2 regions of the Isoptericola sp. NPDC055063 genome follow, and region 1 is predicted to be linked to the other one. Evidence: predicted binding sites of a transcription regulator. Region 1 holds the regulator's gene; the other holds the start of a gene.
The links. Region 1 encodes LexA, which represses DNA repair genes until DNA is damaged. Its sites were predicted from a motif close to TCGAACANNTGTTCGA; they were not measured.

Region 1 (5,967 bases):
CGGGCGAGACACCGGACTGGACGGGCCTCGACGTGGGCAGCCCCTTCGACTACCCGCGCCAGGGGATCCTCTACGTGGCCCGCCATCTGCCCGCCCCGGGCCGCGAGCCGACCACCGACGCGCAGCTCGACGAGATCGCGGGGCTCGTCAAGGCGGCCGGCGGCCGCACCCTCGGGCTGTTCTCGTCCCGGCGCGCGGCGGTCGCGGCGGCCGAGGCGATGCGCGAGCGGCTCGACGTGCCGATCCTGTGCCAGGGCGACGACCAGCTGCCCACCCTCGTGAAGGCGTTCGCGGACGACCCGGCCACGTGCCTCTTCGGCACCCTCTCGCTCTGGCAGGGCGTGGACGTCCCCGGGCCCAGCTGCCAGCTCGTGCTCGTCGACCGGATCCCGTTCCCGCGCCCCGACGATCCGGTGAAGGCCGCGCGGGCCCGCTCGGTCGAGCAGGCGGGCGGGAACGGGTTCATGCAGGTCTCGGCCACGCACGCCGCCCTCCTGCTGGCCCAGGGGGCGGGACGCCTCGTGCGCACGGGGGACGATCGCGGCGTGGTCGCGGTCCTCGACCCGCGCCTCGCGACGGCCCGCTACGGGTCGTTCCTGACGCGGTCGATGCCAGACTTCTGGCCCACGACCGACGGCGAGCTGGTCCGTGCTGCGCTGCGGCGGCTGGACACCTAGCCTGGGCGCGTGGACGGCACACGCAGCACGACCAAGCTCGCGATCGTCGGCGCCGGCGCGGTGGGCTCCACCCTCGCGTACGCAGCGCTCGCCCGAGGGGCGGCACGCTCCATCGCCCTGATGGACGTCAACCGCGCCAAGGTCGAGGCCGAGGTCCTCGACCTGAGGCACGGGAGCATGTTCATCCCGCAGGCGGAGATCGAAGGCTCCGACGACGTCGAGGTGTGCCGCGGAGCCGACGTCGTGGCCGTCACCGCCGGCGCCAAGCAGAAGCCGGGCCAGAGTCGCCTGGACCTGGCCGAGGCGACGGTGGGCCTCACCCGCACGATCCTGCCGCGGCTGCTGGAGGTCGCGCCGGACGCGATCTACCTCATGGTGACCAACCCCGTCGACGTGGTGACGTACGCGGCGCAGGAGATCAGCGGCCTGCCGGCCGAGCGGGTGTTCGGCAGCGGCACGGTCCTGGACTCCTCCCGGCTGCGCGACGCGCTCGCCCGCCACTGCGGGGTCGCGGTCGGCAACGTGCACGCGAACATCGCGGGCGAGCACGGCGACTCGGAGATCGTGCTGTGGAGCTCGGCGACGATCGCCGGGGTGCCGCTGCTGGACTGGCGCCCCTTCCGTGGTCGGCCGCCGCTCGACGAGCCCGCCCGGCACCGGATCGCCACGGACGTCGTGGAGTCGGCCTACCGGGTCATCGCCGGCAAGGGGGCCACCAACTACGCCGTGGGCCTGGCAGCCACCCGCATCATCGAGGCGGTCCTGAACGACGAGCACCGCGTGATGAACGTGTCGTCCCGCCTGGACGGCTTCTACGGCATCAGCGACGTCTGCCTCTCGGTGCCGTCCCTGGTGGACCGGCGCGGCGTGGCGGAGACGATCGACACCCCGCTGTCCGACGACGAGGTCGCCGGCCTGCGGGCGTCGGCCGAGGGCATGCGCGAGGTGCAGCGCCGGCTCGGGTTCTGACCCGCGACGCGGCCCTGACGCGACTAACCCCCGGCCCGCACGGGCCGGGGGTTCGTCGCGCCGTCGGGGTGCGGCGTCGCGCTCAGAGGCTGCGGAGCACGGCCACCACCCGGCCGAGCACCTGGGCGTCGTCGCCCGGGATGGGGGAGTAGGCGGCATTCTGCGGCATGAGCCACGTGTGCCCGCCGGACTGCTTGAACGTCTTGACCGTCGCCTCGCCGTCGATCATGGCGGCGACGACCTCGCCGTTCTCCGCGACCGGCTGGCTGCGGACGACCACCCAGTCGCCGTCGCAGATGGCCGCGTCGACCATCGAGTCGCCCGCCACCTTGAGCAGGAACAGCTCGCCGTCGCCCACGACCTGGCGGGGGAGCGGGAAGACGTCCTCGACGACCTGCTCGGCGAGGATCGGGCCGCCCGCCGCGATCCGGCCCACGAGCGGGACGTAGGACGGGGCCTCGGCGGGCTGTGCGTCGGAGCCCGCGACCGAGCCGGCGGCGAACCCCGGGGTGCGCGGCGCGAACGCCGGGGTCCCGCCGTCGGTCGCGGCGGGTGCCTCGGGGTCGACGACCTCGATCGCGCGGGGCCGGTTCGGGTCACGGCGCAGGAAGCCCTTGCGCTCCAGCGTCGTCAGCTGATGCTTGACGGACGAGGGGCTGGCGAGACCCACGGCCTCGCCGATCTCCCGCATGGTCGGGGGGTAGCCGCGGTCCTCGACGGAGCGGCGGATCGTCTCGAGCACACGGCGCTGGCGCGGCGTGAGCCGGTCGGCCGCCGGGGCGATCTCGCTCACCGAGGCGAGCGCCGTCTCCGCTGTCGACGTGTCCTCAGGGGTCTCCTGCTGCGCCGGCCACGGCGTGGCAACCGTCGTGGACGCCGGGGCGTGGTCCCGTCCGCTGGTCATCGCGTTCTCCGTCCTGCAGGGGCGCGGCCCGCTGACGGGCCGATGAAATCCGACAAACCTTCCATCGCGCTGCTGGTCACTCTAGGCCAGTTCCGGCCCGACATCAAACATCTGTTCGATCAGGCCTCGACCGTGTCGTCGTGACGTGGTACACCTAGTACAGCCGTTCGACGTACAGGTGTTCGACGAACGGCTGTTCGACGGCAGTCGCCCGACCGGCGGCGACGCGACGTGAACCGGAGGTAGGACGATGCAGAACGCGCCCAGCACCACCGAAGCTCCGGGGTTCCTCGGGCTCGGCGGCCTCCGGCTCACGCGACGCGGGCGTGTCGTGGTCGCCGCGCTCGTCCTTCTCGTCCTCGTCGGCGCGGGCCTGGTCGGCCAGCGCGCGGTGGCGGACGCTCCCGGGTCGGGCGTGGAGGTCCGGCTCCACACGGTCCAGCCGGGCGAGACGCTGTGGCAGTACGCCCGCGCGGTCCGGGACTCGGGCGAGGACCTGCGCGACGTCGTCGCGGACCTCCGCCAGCTGAACGGCCTCACGACGGCGGAGCTGCAGGCCGGTCAGGTGGTGCTCCTGCCCGAGGACTGAGGGCGCGCGGCACGACCCGGCGCCGCGAAGATGCGAGGATGGACCCTGCTTGCGCCGGGCGCGGCGTCCCGCATACCTTGTCGGGCAGCCGGGCGCCGGTCCGGAGCCGAGCGCAGGAGACCAGCGATGCACTGCCCGTTCTGCCGCCACGAGGACTCGCGAGTCATCGACTCGCGCACCTCCGACGACGGTTCGTCGATCCGCCGACGGCGGCAGTGCCCGGCGTGCCAGCGCCGCTTCACCACGATCGAGACGGCGAGCCTGTCGGTCGCCAAGCGTTCCGGCGTGACCGAGCCGTTCAGCCGCGACAAGGTGGTCGCGGGCGTGCGCAAGGCGTGCCAGGGCCGGCCCGTGAGCTCCGACGACCTGGCTCTGCTGGCGCAACGGGTCGAGGAGACGCTGCGTGCGTCGGGCCGCCCCGAGATCGAGGCGAACGAGGTCGGGCTGGCCATCCTCGGGCCCCTGCGCGAGCTGGACGAGGTCGCCTACCTGCGATTCGCGAGCGTGTACCAGTCATTCGAGTCCCTGGAGGACTTCGAGAGCGCGATCACGTCCCTGCGGGCGGAGCGCGAGGCGCGGGCCGAGGACGCGGGGCAGGACGAGGACGTCGAGACGGGTGGCGCCGAGCCCGCGGTCGCCGGCCGGGACGCGTCGCGCTGAGGCGAGGCCCCTCCCGGGGTCCCCGAGCCGCCTCGCGGCGCCGGGTTCGCCCGCTCCGGGCGAAATGCCCTTGGCGCGACGCGCGGGGGTGGAGCATGCTGGACGGCACCAGGTGCTGCGCGGTCCGCCGTGCGAGCACGTCCACCCCGACGACGACGAGGTGATCGTGATGACGACGGACGACTCCAGGGCGGCCAAGCCCAGCGAGGACACGAAGGCGCGCTTCCGGGAGGCGCTGGAGCGGAAGAACGCCGCCAGCCACCCGACCGCCGGCAAGGACGGCAACACCGGCCAGGTGCACGGCTCGGAGACCTCCGGCCCGGTGCAGAAGATGTTCCGCCGCAAGTCCGGCTGAGCGGGCCGGTCCCACCACGACGCGAGGGCGTCCCCGGAGTCCCGGGGACGCCCTCGGCGCGTGTCGGCGGGTGTGCCCGTCGCGTCAGCCCGCGGCGGGGCCGGGCGGGAACTCGGGCCGCTCGAAGGCGTCGCGGATGCGCAGGCGGATCGTGGACGGCATGGCCTGCAGCTTGGCCGACGCGCCGCGCTGGGTGACGTCGGAGATGTCCGTGACGACGTAGCCGACCTCGCCGCGGGTGGCGAGCATCTGCGCCTCGATGTTGGCGCCGTGGTCCGCGAAGACCTGGTTCACCGCGGCGAGGACGCCCGGGACGTTGCGGTGCAGCAGCATGATGCGGCCCACGCCGGTGTGCGCGAGCTGCAGGTTCGGCAGGTTGACGGACAGGGTGGTGGACCCGGTCGCCATGAAGTCGCGGAGCTTCTTCGACACGAACTCTCCGATGGCCTCCTGCGCCTCCTCCGTGGAGCCGCCGACGTGCGGCGTGAGGATGACGTTCGGCAGGCCGCGCAGCGGGGAGGTGAACCCGTCACCGCGCTTCTTCGGCTCGGTGGGGAAGACGTCGACGGCGGCGCCGCCCAGGTGGCCGGACAGGATGTGCTGCCGCAGGGCCTCGACGTCGACCACGAACCCGCGCGAGAGGTTGAGGAAGATCGCGCCCGGCTTCATCCCCGCGAACAGGTCCGCGCCGAAGAGGCCCGCGTTGCCGGGGCGCCCGTCGACGTGGATCGTCACGGCGTCGGCCTCGGCGAGCAGCTCCTCGATCGTCTCGACGCGGTGGGCGTTGCCCAGCGCGAGCTTCTCGGCGGTGTCGTAGAAGACGACCCGCATGCCGAGGTTCTCGGCGAGGACCGACAGCTGGGAGCCGATGTTCCCGTACCCGATGATGCCGAGCGTGCGACCGCGCACCTCGTGCGAGCCCTCCGCGGTCTTGTCCCACACGCCGTCGTGCAGCGACTTGTCGCGCACGGTGAGGCGTCGGGTCAGCGCGATGATCTCGGAGATCGCGAGCTCCACCACGGAGCGCGTGTTGGAGTAGGGCGCGTTGAACACCGCGACCCCGTGGGCCGCGGCGGCCTCGAGGTCGATCTGGTTGGTCCCGATGGAGAAGGTGCCGACGGCCTGCAGGCCGGGCACGCTCTGGAGGACCTTGCGGGTCACGGTGGTCTTGGACCGGATGCCGAGGATCTGGAAGTCCGCGAGGGACTCGATCAGCTCGGCCTCGTCGAGCGCGCCGGGGCGCGTGACGACCTCGATGCCCGCATCACGAAGATTCTGGGCAGCGACAGGGTGGACGTTCTCGAGAAGGAGGGCTCGCAGCACGAGGCCATGGTGCGCCCCGCGGCACCACGCCCACAAACGCGTCTCACCATTCCGGCGTCACGTCCGGCGTCACGCCGCGGCGAGCTCCACGATCCCCGCGGGCAGCGGCTGCTCGTGCACGACGACGAGGCGCTGGGTGGGCCGCGTCATCGCCACGTAGAGGTCGGAGGCCCCGCCGGGGCCGCCCGTGACGGCGACCGGCTCGACCAGCACGACGGCGTCGAACTCGAGACCCTTCGTCTCCCGCGGGTCGAGCACGACCACCTGGGCGTCCTCCGGCCTCTGGGCGAGGAGGCGGTCCGCCTCGGCGCGGCCGAGGGCCTCGGGGAGGATCGCCTCGACGGCCTCGCGCAGCGCGGCGACCTGCTGCGCGGCCGCGACGACGGCGACGCGGCCCGCGCCGTCCGGCCCCACGAACTCGGCCGCCAGCGCGGCCACCTGGTCGCGGACCGCCTGGACGAGCACGGGGCGCGCCGCCCCGGAGGGCGTG
Region 2 (5,967 bases), on a different contig from region 1:
GGAGGAGATGGCCGAGGTCACGGCGCGGCCGAAGGTCGTGTTCTCCCGGACCCTCACCGAGCCGCTGGAATGGGCCAACACCACGCTCGTCGCGGGCGACGCCGTCGCGGCCGTGCGCGCGATGAAGGAGGGCGACGTGCCGCTCCGGACCATCGGCAGCCGGGGGCTGGCCCGCTCGCTGCTGACCGCGGGACTTGTCGACCGGATCCGTGTGGTGGTGTTCCCCGTGGTCAACGGCGCCAGCGGCGGCGACCGCCTCTACGACGGCTGGCCCGACGTTCGCCTGGAGCTCCTCGACAGCCGCACCCTCGACGGCCGGTTGCAGCTGCTCGAGTACGCCCCGACGGTGCTGGACGGCCCGCCCGGCGTCGGCTGAGCGGCCGTCCTGGCGGCGTCGTCAGAACGGCGGGTCGCCGGGTTCGGGACCTGCTCGTCCGGGGCTCACGCGCTCGGCTGGAGGGGAATACCCCGCCCGTTCGGGCGCCGGTGTCTCGGTCTCGGTTGCCGACGCCTCGGCCGCGGTCTGGAGGGCGAGGTGCTGTGTCTCGGTGGCCCAGGCGTCGAGGTGGTCGAGGGTGTGGTCCGCGGATCCGGGCTCGGTGAGGTAGGTGCGGCCGCGGGGTGAGGTCCAGGCCAGGACGCCGGTGCCGGGCCGGCCGCCCGGCCGGTCGTGGAGGTGTTCGACGGTCCATCGGGACTCGTGCTTCAACGTGTGGTGACGGCGGCACAGTGCGGCGAGGTTGGTGGCGTCGGTGGTGCCGCCGTGCTCCCAGGCGGTGGTGTGGTCGAGGTCGCAGCGTCGTGTGGGGATGCGGCAGCCGGGGAACCGGCAGGTGAGGTCGCGTTGGGTGAGGAAGGCGCGTAGGTCGGCGGGCACGACGTAGGAGCGTCGGTCGACGGTGAGCATCGCGCCGGTGACGGGGTCGGTGAGCAGGCGTCGCAGGGTGGGGGCGCGGGCGGTGAGGTGGCGTGCGGTCTCCGCGTCGATGGGGATGGTGCCGTCCAGCAGGCCCGGACTCTCGCTGGTGCCGGTGAGGGTGGTGATCGGGACGGTCACGTGCACCACGGGCCGGACGGTGCGCGCCAGCGTGGCGAGCGGATCGGGCAGGTCCGGTAGATCTGGTGGTGCCGTCCCTGGCGGGGTGTTCGGGTTGGTTGCCGCGCCTGGCGGTCCTGCGGCGTGCGTGGCGTGCGAATCCGTCACCTGGTGGTCGTCGAGGAGGAGGGCGGCCAGGGCCGCGGCGCGCAGCTGCCCGACCCTGCGCGGGTCACCGTCCGTCTTGGCGCGGGTGGCGGTGCGGTGCAGGCGGTCGTAGACGGCACGCGCGACGGGGGTCGGCAGGTGCGCGGTGAGCCAGGACATCCCGTCGGTGCCGTCGTCGACCCATACGTCCGCCTTCAGGGCGGCGGCCTGGTGGCGGACCTCGGCGGGCACCGGGTGCAGCCGGTCCCGCGCGGCGCGGACGAGCGCCCCGAACCGTGCCGCCGTCATCCCGGGTGCCCGGTCCAGGACCGCGCGCTCGACCCGCACGGCGACGCTCGGGGGCAGGCCTGCGACCGCGTCCGCGAGCTTGGCCGCGTGCTGGTAGCTGATCGTTCCCGCGCACAACGCCTCCAGCGTCGCGGTCGCCTTCGAGGCCAGGACCTCGGCGTCGGCGAGCCAGCCGGCCGCGACGTGCTCGCTGACCCCGAGCGCGCACGCGACCTCCGCGACCAGCGCACGGTGCGCGACCGAGCCGCGACGCTCCGGAGAAGCCGACGACACCCGCTCCACGCCCAGGTCCAGCATCGCCGACTCGTGCGTCGTGGCGAGGACCTCGGCCAGCGCGACCGTGCGCCGTCCCGCCGCCGCGTTCACCGCCGCCTGCTCGTCCGCCGCCCGGTCCAGCGCAGCATCAAGCCGCGAAGCGGCGGTGCTGGGCGGGGTGGCCATACGAGCACTCAACCACCCGCCACCGACACGTTCTCGAACAGGTGTTCGACGACGAGCAGGTCATCGTCGGCCTGCCCGGCGGCGCCCCCGGACGGGGCGGTCGCATGGCAGGATGCCCACGGCCTCCGGGCCAGGACGGACCGAGCGGAAGGCTGTGGAGTGGGCGACCCGACGACGTGCGTGTTCTGCGGGCTGATCGCGTCAGGGGAGGGGTCCTGGGTCGCGCGCGAGCCGGACGCGGTCGCCTTCCTGCCGCGGCCGGGCGGGGAGCTCGCGCCGGGCCACACGCTCGTCGTCCCCCGTGATCACTGCGTCGGGGTGCTGGACGCGAGCCCCCAGGTCATGGCCGCGACGATGGCGCTCGTGCAGCGCGTCTCGGTGGCCATGACCAGGGCGCTCGGGGCGACCGGCGTGGTGCTGCTCAACGCGAGCGGGCCGTTCTCGGGGCAGTCGGTCGACCACCTGCACGTCCACGTCGTGCCGCGCTGGCCGGGCGACGAGGCGACGCTCTGGCCGAGCGACCGGTCGTCCCACGAGCCGATCCCCGCCGCCGCCGCGTTGCTGTCCGCCGAGCTGCGGTAGGCGCCCCAGGCTTCCGGGCGCACCTCGACGTCGAACGCGAGGGGCCCTCTCAACGCGTGCGGCTCACCCGCAGGACCTCCTCCTGCCACGGCGCGACGACGGTGGGCGAGACGTGGCAGTCGAGCATGAGGAAGCGGCGCTGGTCGACGGGCTCGCGCGCCCAGGTCCCGAGGCGGTCGAGGTCGTCGAGGGTGCGCACGACCACGCCCTCGGCGCCGACGGCGGCGGCGAGCGCGGCGAAGTCGGTCTCGGGGATGCGCATGGGCTCCTCGGCGAGGCCCTGCCGCCCGTAGACGTGCACCTCGGCGCCGTACACGGCGTCGTTCCAGACGACGGCGACGCCCCGGCCGCCGGCGGTGCGCACGGCGGTCTCGAGGTCGGCGAGGGCCATGAGGCCGCCGCCGTCGCCGGTGGTGAGGACGACGGTGGCGTCGGGCAGGGCGGCGGCGGCGCCGGGCACGCTGGGGAAGCCGAGGCCGATGGACTGGTAGGCGGTGCCGACCATCATCATCCGGTCGGGGGAGGCCACCGGCCAGTACATGTTGGCCCAGCCGATGAAGTGGCCGCCGTCGGAGACGACGACGCGGTCGGCGGGCAGCAGGGCGCCGATGCGGCTCGCGACGCCGCGCGGGTCGAGCCGGCCGTCGGAGGCGATCCCGTCGGCGGGGCCGGTGTCGTAGGCGCGGGCCGCCGCGACGCCGACGGAGTCGCGCCAGCCGGACGGTGTGGCCCCGAGGGTGCGCAGCTCGTCGAGCAGCGCGCGGGTCACGAGGGCGGCGTCGCCGCGGATGAACGAGCCCACGTGACGGTGGGTGGCCGCCTCGGCGGTGTCGACCTGGACCACGCGCGTGCCGGGGGAGAAGAGGTCCCCGAACCGCATCGTGAACTGGTTGAGCGACGCGCCCACGACGACGGCGACGTCCGCCTCGCGCACGAGCGCCATCGCGCCGTCGGCGCCGAAGCCGCCGGCGACGCCGAGGTCGTAGCGGGCGTCGGGGAAGACGCCGCGGCCGAGGGCCGTCGACGCGGTGAGGGCGCCGGTGGCCTCGGCGAGCTCGCCCAGCGCCTCGCCCGCGCCGGCCAGCCACGCGCCCCGTCCGGCGAGGAGCAGCGGCCGCTCGGCCCCGGCGAGGGCGCGCGCGAGGTCGGTGATCGCGGCGGCGTCGAACGGACCGACGGGCGCGAGCGGGCCGGGGAGCGCGGGCTCGGGGGCCTCGGGCACGGGGCCGGCCTCGCGGGCGGCGACGTCGTAGGGGATCGCGAGCACGACCGGCACGCGGTAGGTCAGGGAGTGCTCGATCGCGATGACGGTGGTCGCGGCGGCGTCCGCGCGGCCGACGGTATAGGTGCGGGCGCCGACGGCGGCGGCCATGGCGATCTGGTCGACGTCCCACGGGCGCGGGCCGGATGTGGGCTCGTCGCCGGTGAGGAGCACGAGGGGCACCCGCGCCTGCGCGGCCTCCGCGAGCGCGGTGAGCGTGTTGGTGAAGCCGGCGCCGTAGGTGGCGGTGGCGGCGGCGATGCGGCCTGACGCGCGGAAGTAGGCGTCGGCGGCGACGACGCCGCCGGCCTCGTGCCGGACGGCGGTGAAGCGGGCGGAGGTGTGGCGCTCGACGTCGTCGAGGAACCAGGCGTTGCCGTTGCCCATGACGCCGAAGACGTGGTCGACGTGCTGGGCGAGGGTGCGGGCGACGTGGGCGGACACGGTGGGCACGGGGCCTCCAGGGAACAGTGACGGATGAGTGGTGTGCGTCCGTATGTGTCCCGTGCGGTCCCGACGCCGGGTCCGAGGTGCTGACTGTGCAGTGGTGACTGCCGGTGACCGGGCTGCCGTGCGCCCCTTTTTCGAGCGCGGGCGGCACCAGTCCGCCTCGACGACGGCGAGTATAGCCCCGCCGCTTCGCCCGTCGGGAGGGTTGTGGAGGCCATCCGTAAGCGGTAACTTACCGTTGGTGATGGCTGACCGATCCGGGTTCGCCGCCCTGGCGGATCCGACACGACGCGAGATCTTCGAGCGGGTCGCGGCCCGCCCCTCGTCGGTGAGCGTGCTCGCCGACGACCTCCCGGTGAGCCGTCCGGCGGTCTCCCAGCACCTGCGGGTGCTCAAGGACGCCGGGCTGGTGGTCGACGAGGCCGTGGGGACCCGGCGGGTGTACCGCGCCGACCCCGATGGGGTGGCGATGCTGCGCGACTACCTCGACCTCTTCTGGCGTCGCTCGCTCGACACCTTCGCGTCCGTCGCCGAGGAGACCTTCCATGAGCGTCCACACCCCTGAGCCCACCGCACCCACCGCCGTCTCCCACGCGGTGGACGTCGCGGCCCCGGTCGAGCACGTCTTCGACGTGTTCACCCTGCAGATGCCGCGCTGGTGGGACCCTGACCACCACCTGCTCGACGCCGTCGTCGACATGATCGTCGAGCCGCGCGTCGGCGGCACGATCACCGAGGTCGCCGCCACCGGGGAACGGTGCACGTTCGCCCGCGTGCTCGCGTTCGACCGCCCCACCCGGTTCGCCTTCAGCTGGGACGTCTCGCCACGCTGGGAGGTCGAGACCGACCCCGCCCGGTGCAGCGAGGTGCACGTCTCGTTCACCGCGACGGGCGACGCGACCACGCGCGTCGTCCTCGAGCACCGGCACCTCGACCGGCACGGCGAGGGCTGGGGCGGCATGCGCGACGCCGTCGGCGCCGACGACGGCTGGGCTCTCGACCTGCGGCGGTTCGCCGCGGTCGCGGGCGAGGAGGCGAGCCGGGCCGACGTCGAGGGGAGGACGTCGTGACCTTCGCGTTCGTCGCCATCCACCACCCGCGGCCGGAGCGGCGCCAGGAGCTGCTCGACGGGATGCTCGAGATGGGCACGGTCATGGCCGCCGCCCCGGGGTACCTCGGCGCGGGGCCGTGGGAGGACGCGCACACCGACCGCATCCTCGGCATCTCGTTCTGGGAGTCGGAGGCCGCGTTCCGGGCGGCCGTGCCGCCAGGGATCGGCGACCCTAGCGACGAGGTCCCGGAGGCCGAGACCCGCCCCCGCGACGTGTTCCTCCTGCAGTCGTACGAGCGGCCCGACGCCGACGGCTTCGCCGCGTTCTTCGAGGCGATGTCGGACGACGAGGGCGGCTCCGGGGCCGACGGGTTCGCCGAGCAGTTCCTCAGCCTCGACCCGTCGACCGTGGCGGTCGTGGGCCGCGAGCAGCTGCGCGCCGCGCTGCCCGCCCGGCACGCGATGTTCGGGTCGATCGGCGCGACGGGAACGCGGCTGAGCGGCCTCGACGTCACCCGCCTCGACGACCGGCACGTGCTCGCCCGCACCACGTGGGACGTGCTCTTCGCCGACGAGTCGGCCGAGCCGATGCGGCTCGAGTCGACGTACCTGTTGCGCCGCGACGGCGGGCGGTGGCAGGCGGTGGTCTACCTCAACCACCGGGACGTCGCCGCGGAGGTCGCCGCGCGG

Region 2: a site for LexA is predicted at 1,967-1,982, ahead of ACWF41_RS00580 (HNH endonuclease signature motif containing protein). Genes of this name have one in related genera too.

The regions. Positions count from the first base shown of each region.
Region 1 covers NZ_JBSGUW010000006.1:261,538-267,504, forward strand. Annotated here, with positions in the region: gene ACWF41_RS09760 (ATP-dependent DNA helicase) at 1-677, shown strand, start outside; gene ACWF41_RS09765 (L-lactate dehydrogenase) at 687-1,646, shown strand; gene lexA (transcriptional repressor LexA) at 1,729-2,550, opposite strand; gene ACWF41_RS09775 (LysM peptidoglycan-binding domain-containing protein) at 2,801-3,139, shown strand; gene nrdR (transcriptional regulator NrdR) at 3,266-3,799, shown strand; gene ACWF41_RS09785 (DUF5302 domain-containing protein) at 3,969-4,154, shown strand; gene serA (phosphoglycerate dehydrogenase) at 4,239-5,477, opposite strand; gene ACWF41_RS09795 (HelD family protein) at 5,547-5,967, opposite strand, start outside.
Region 2 covers NZ_JBSGUW010000001.1:119,938-125,904, reverse strand. Annotated here, with positions in the region: gene ACWF41_RS00585 (dihydrofolate reductase family protein) at 1-376, shown strand, start outside; gene ACWF41_RS00580 (HNH endonuclease signature motif containing protein) at 398-1,933, opposite strand; gene ACWF41_RS00575 (HIT family protein) at 2,093-2,515, shown strand; gene ACWF41_RS00570 (thiamine pyrophosphate-binding protein) at 2,565-4,229, opposite strand; gene ACWF41_RS00565 (ArsR/SmtB family transcription factor) at 4,471-4,791, shown strand; gene ACWF41_RS00560 (SRPBCC family protein) at 4,772-5,296, shown strand; gene ACWF41_RS00555 (antibiotic biosynthesis monooxygenase family protein) at 5,293-5,967, shown strand, end outside.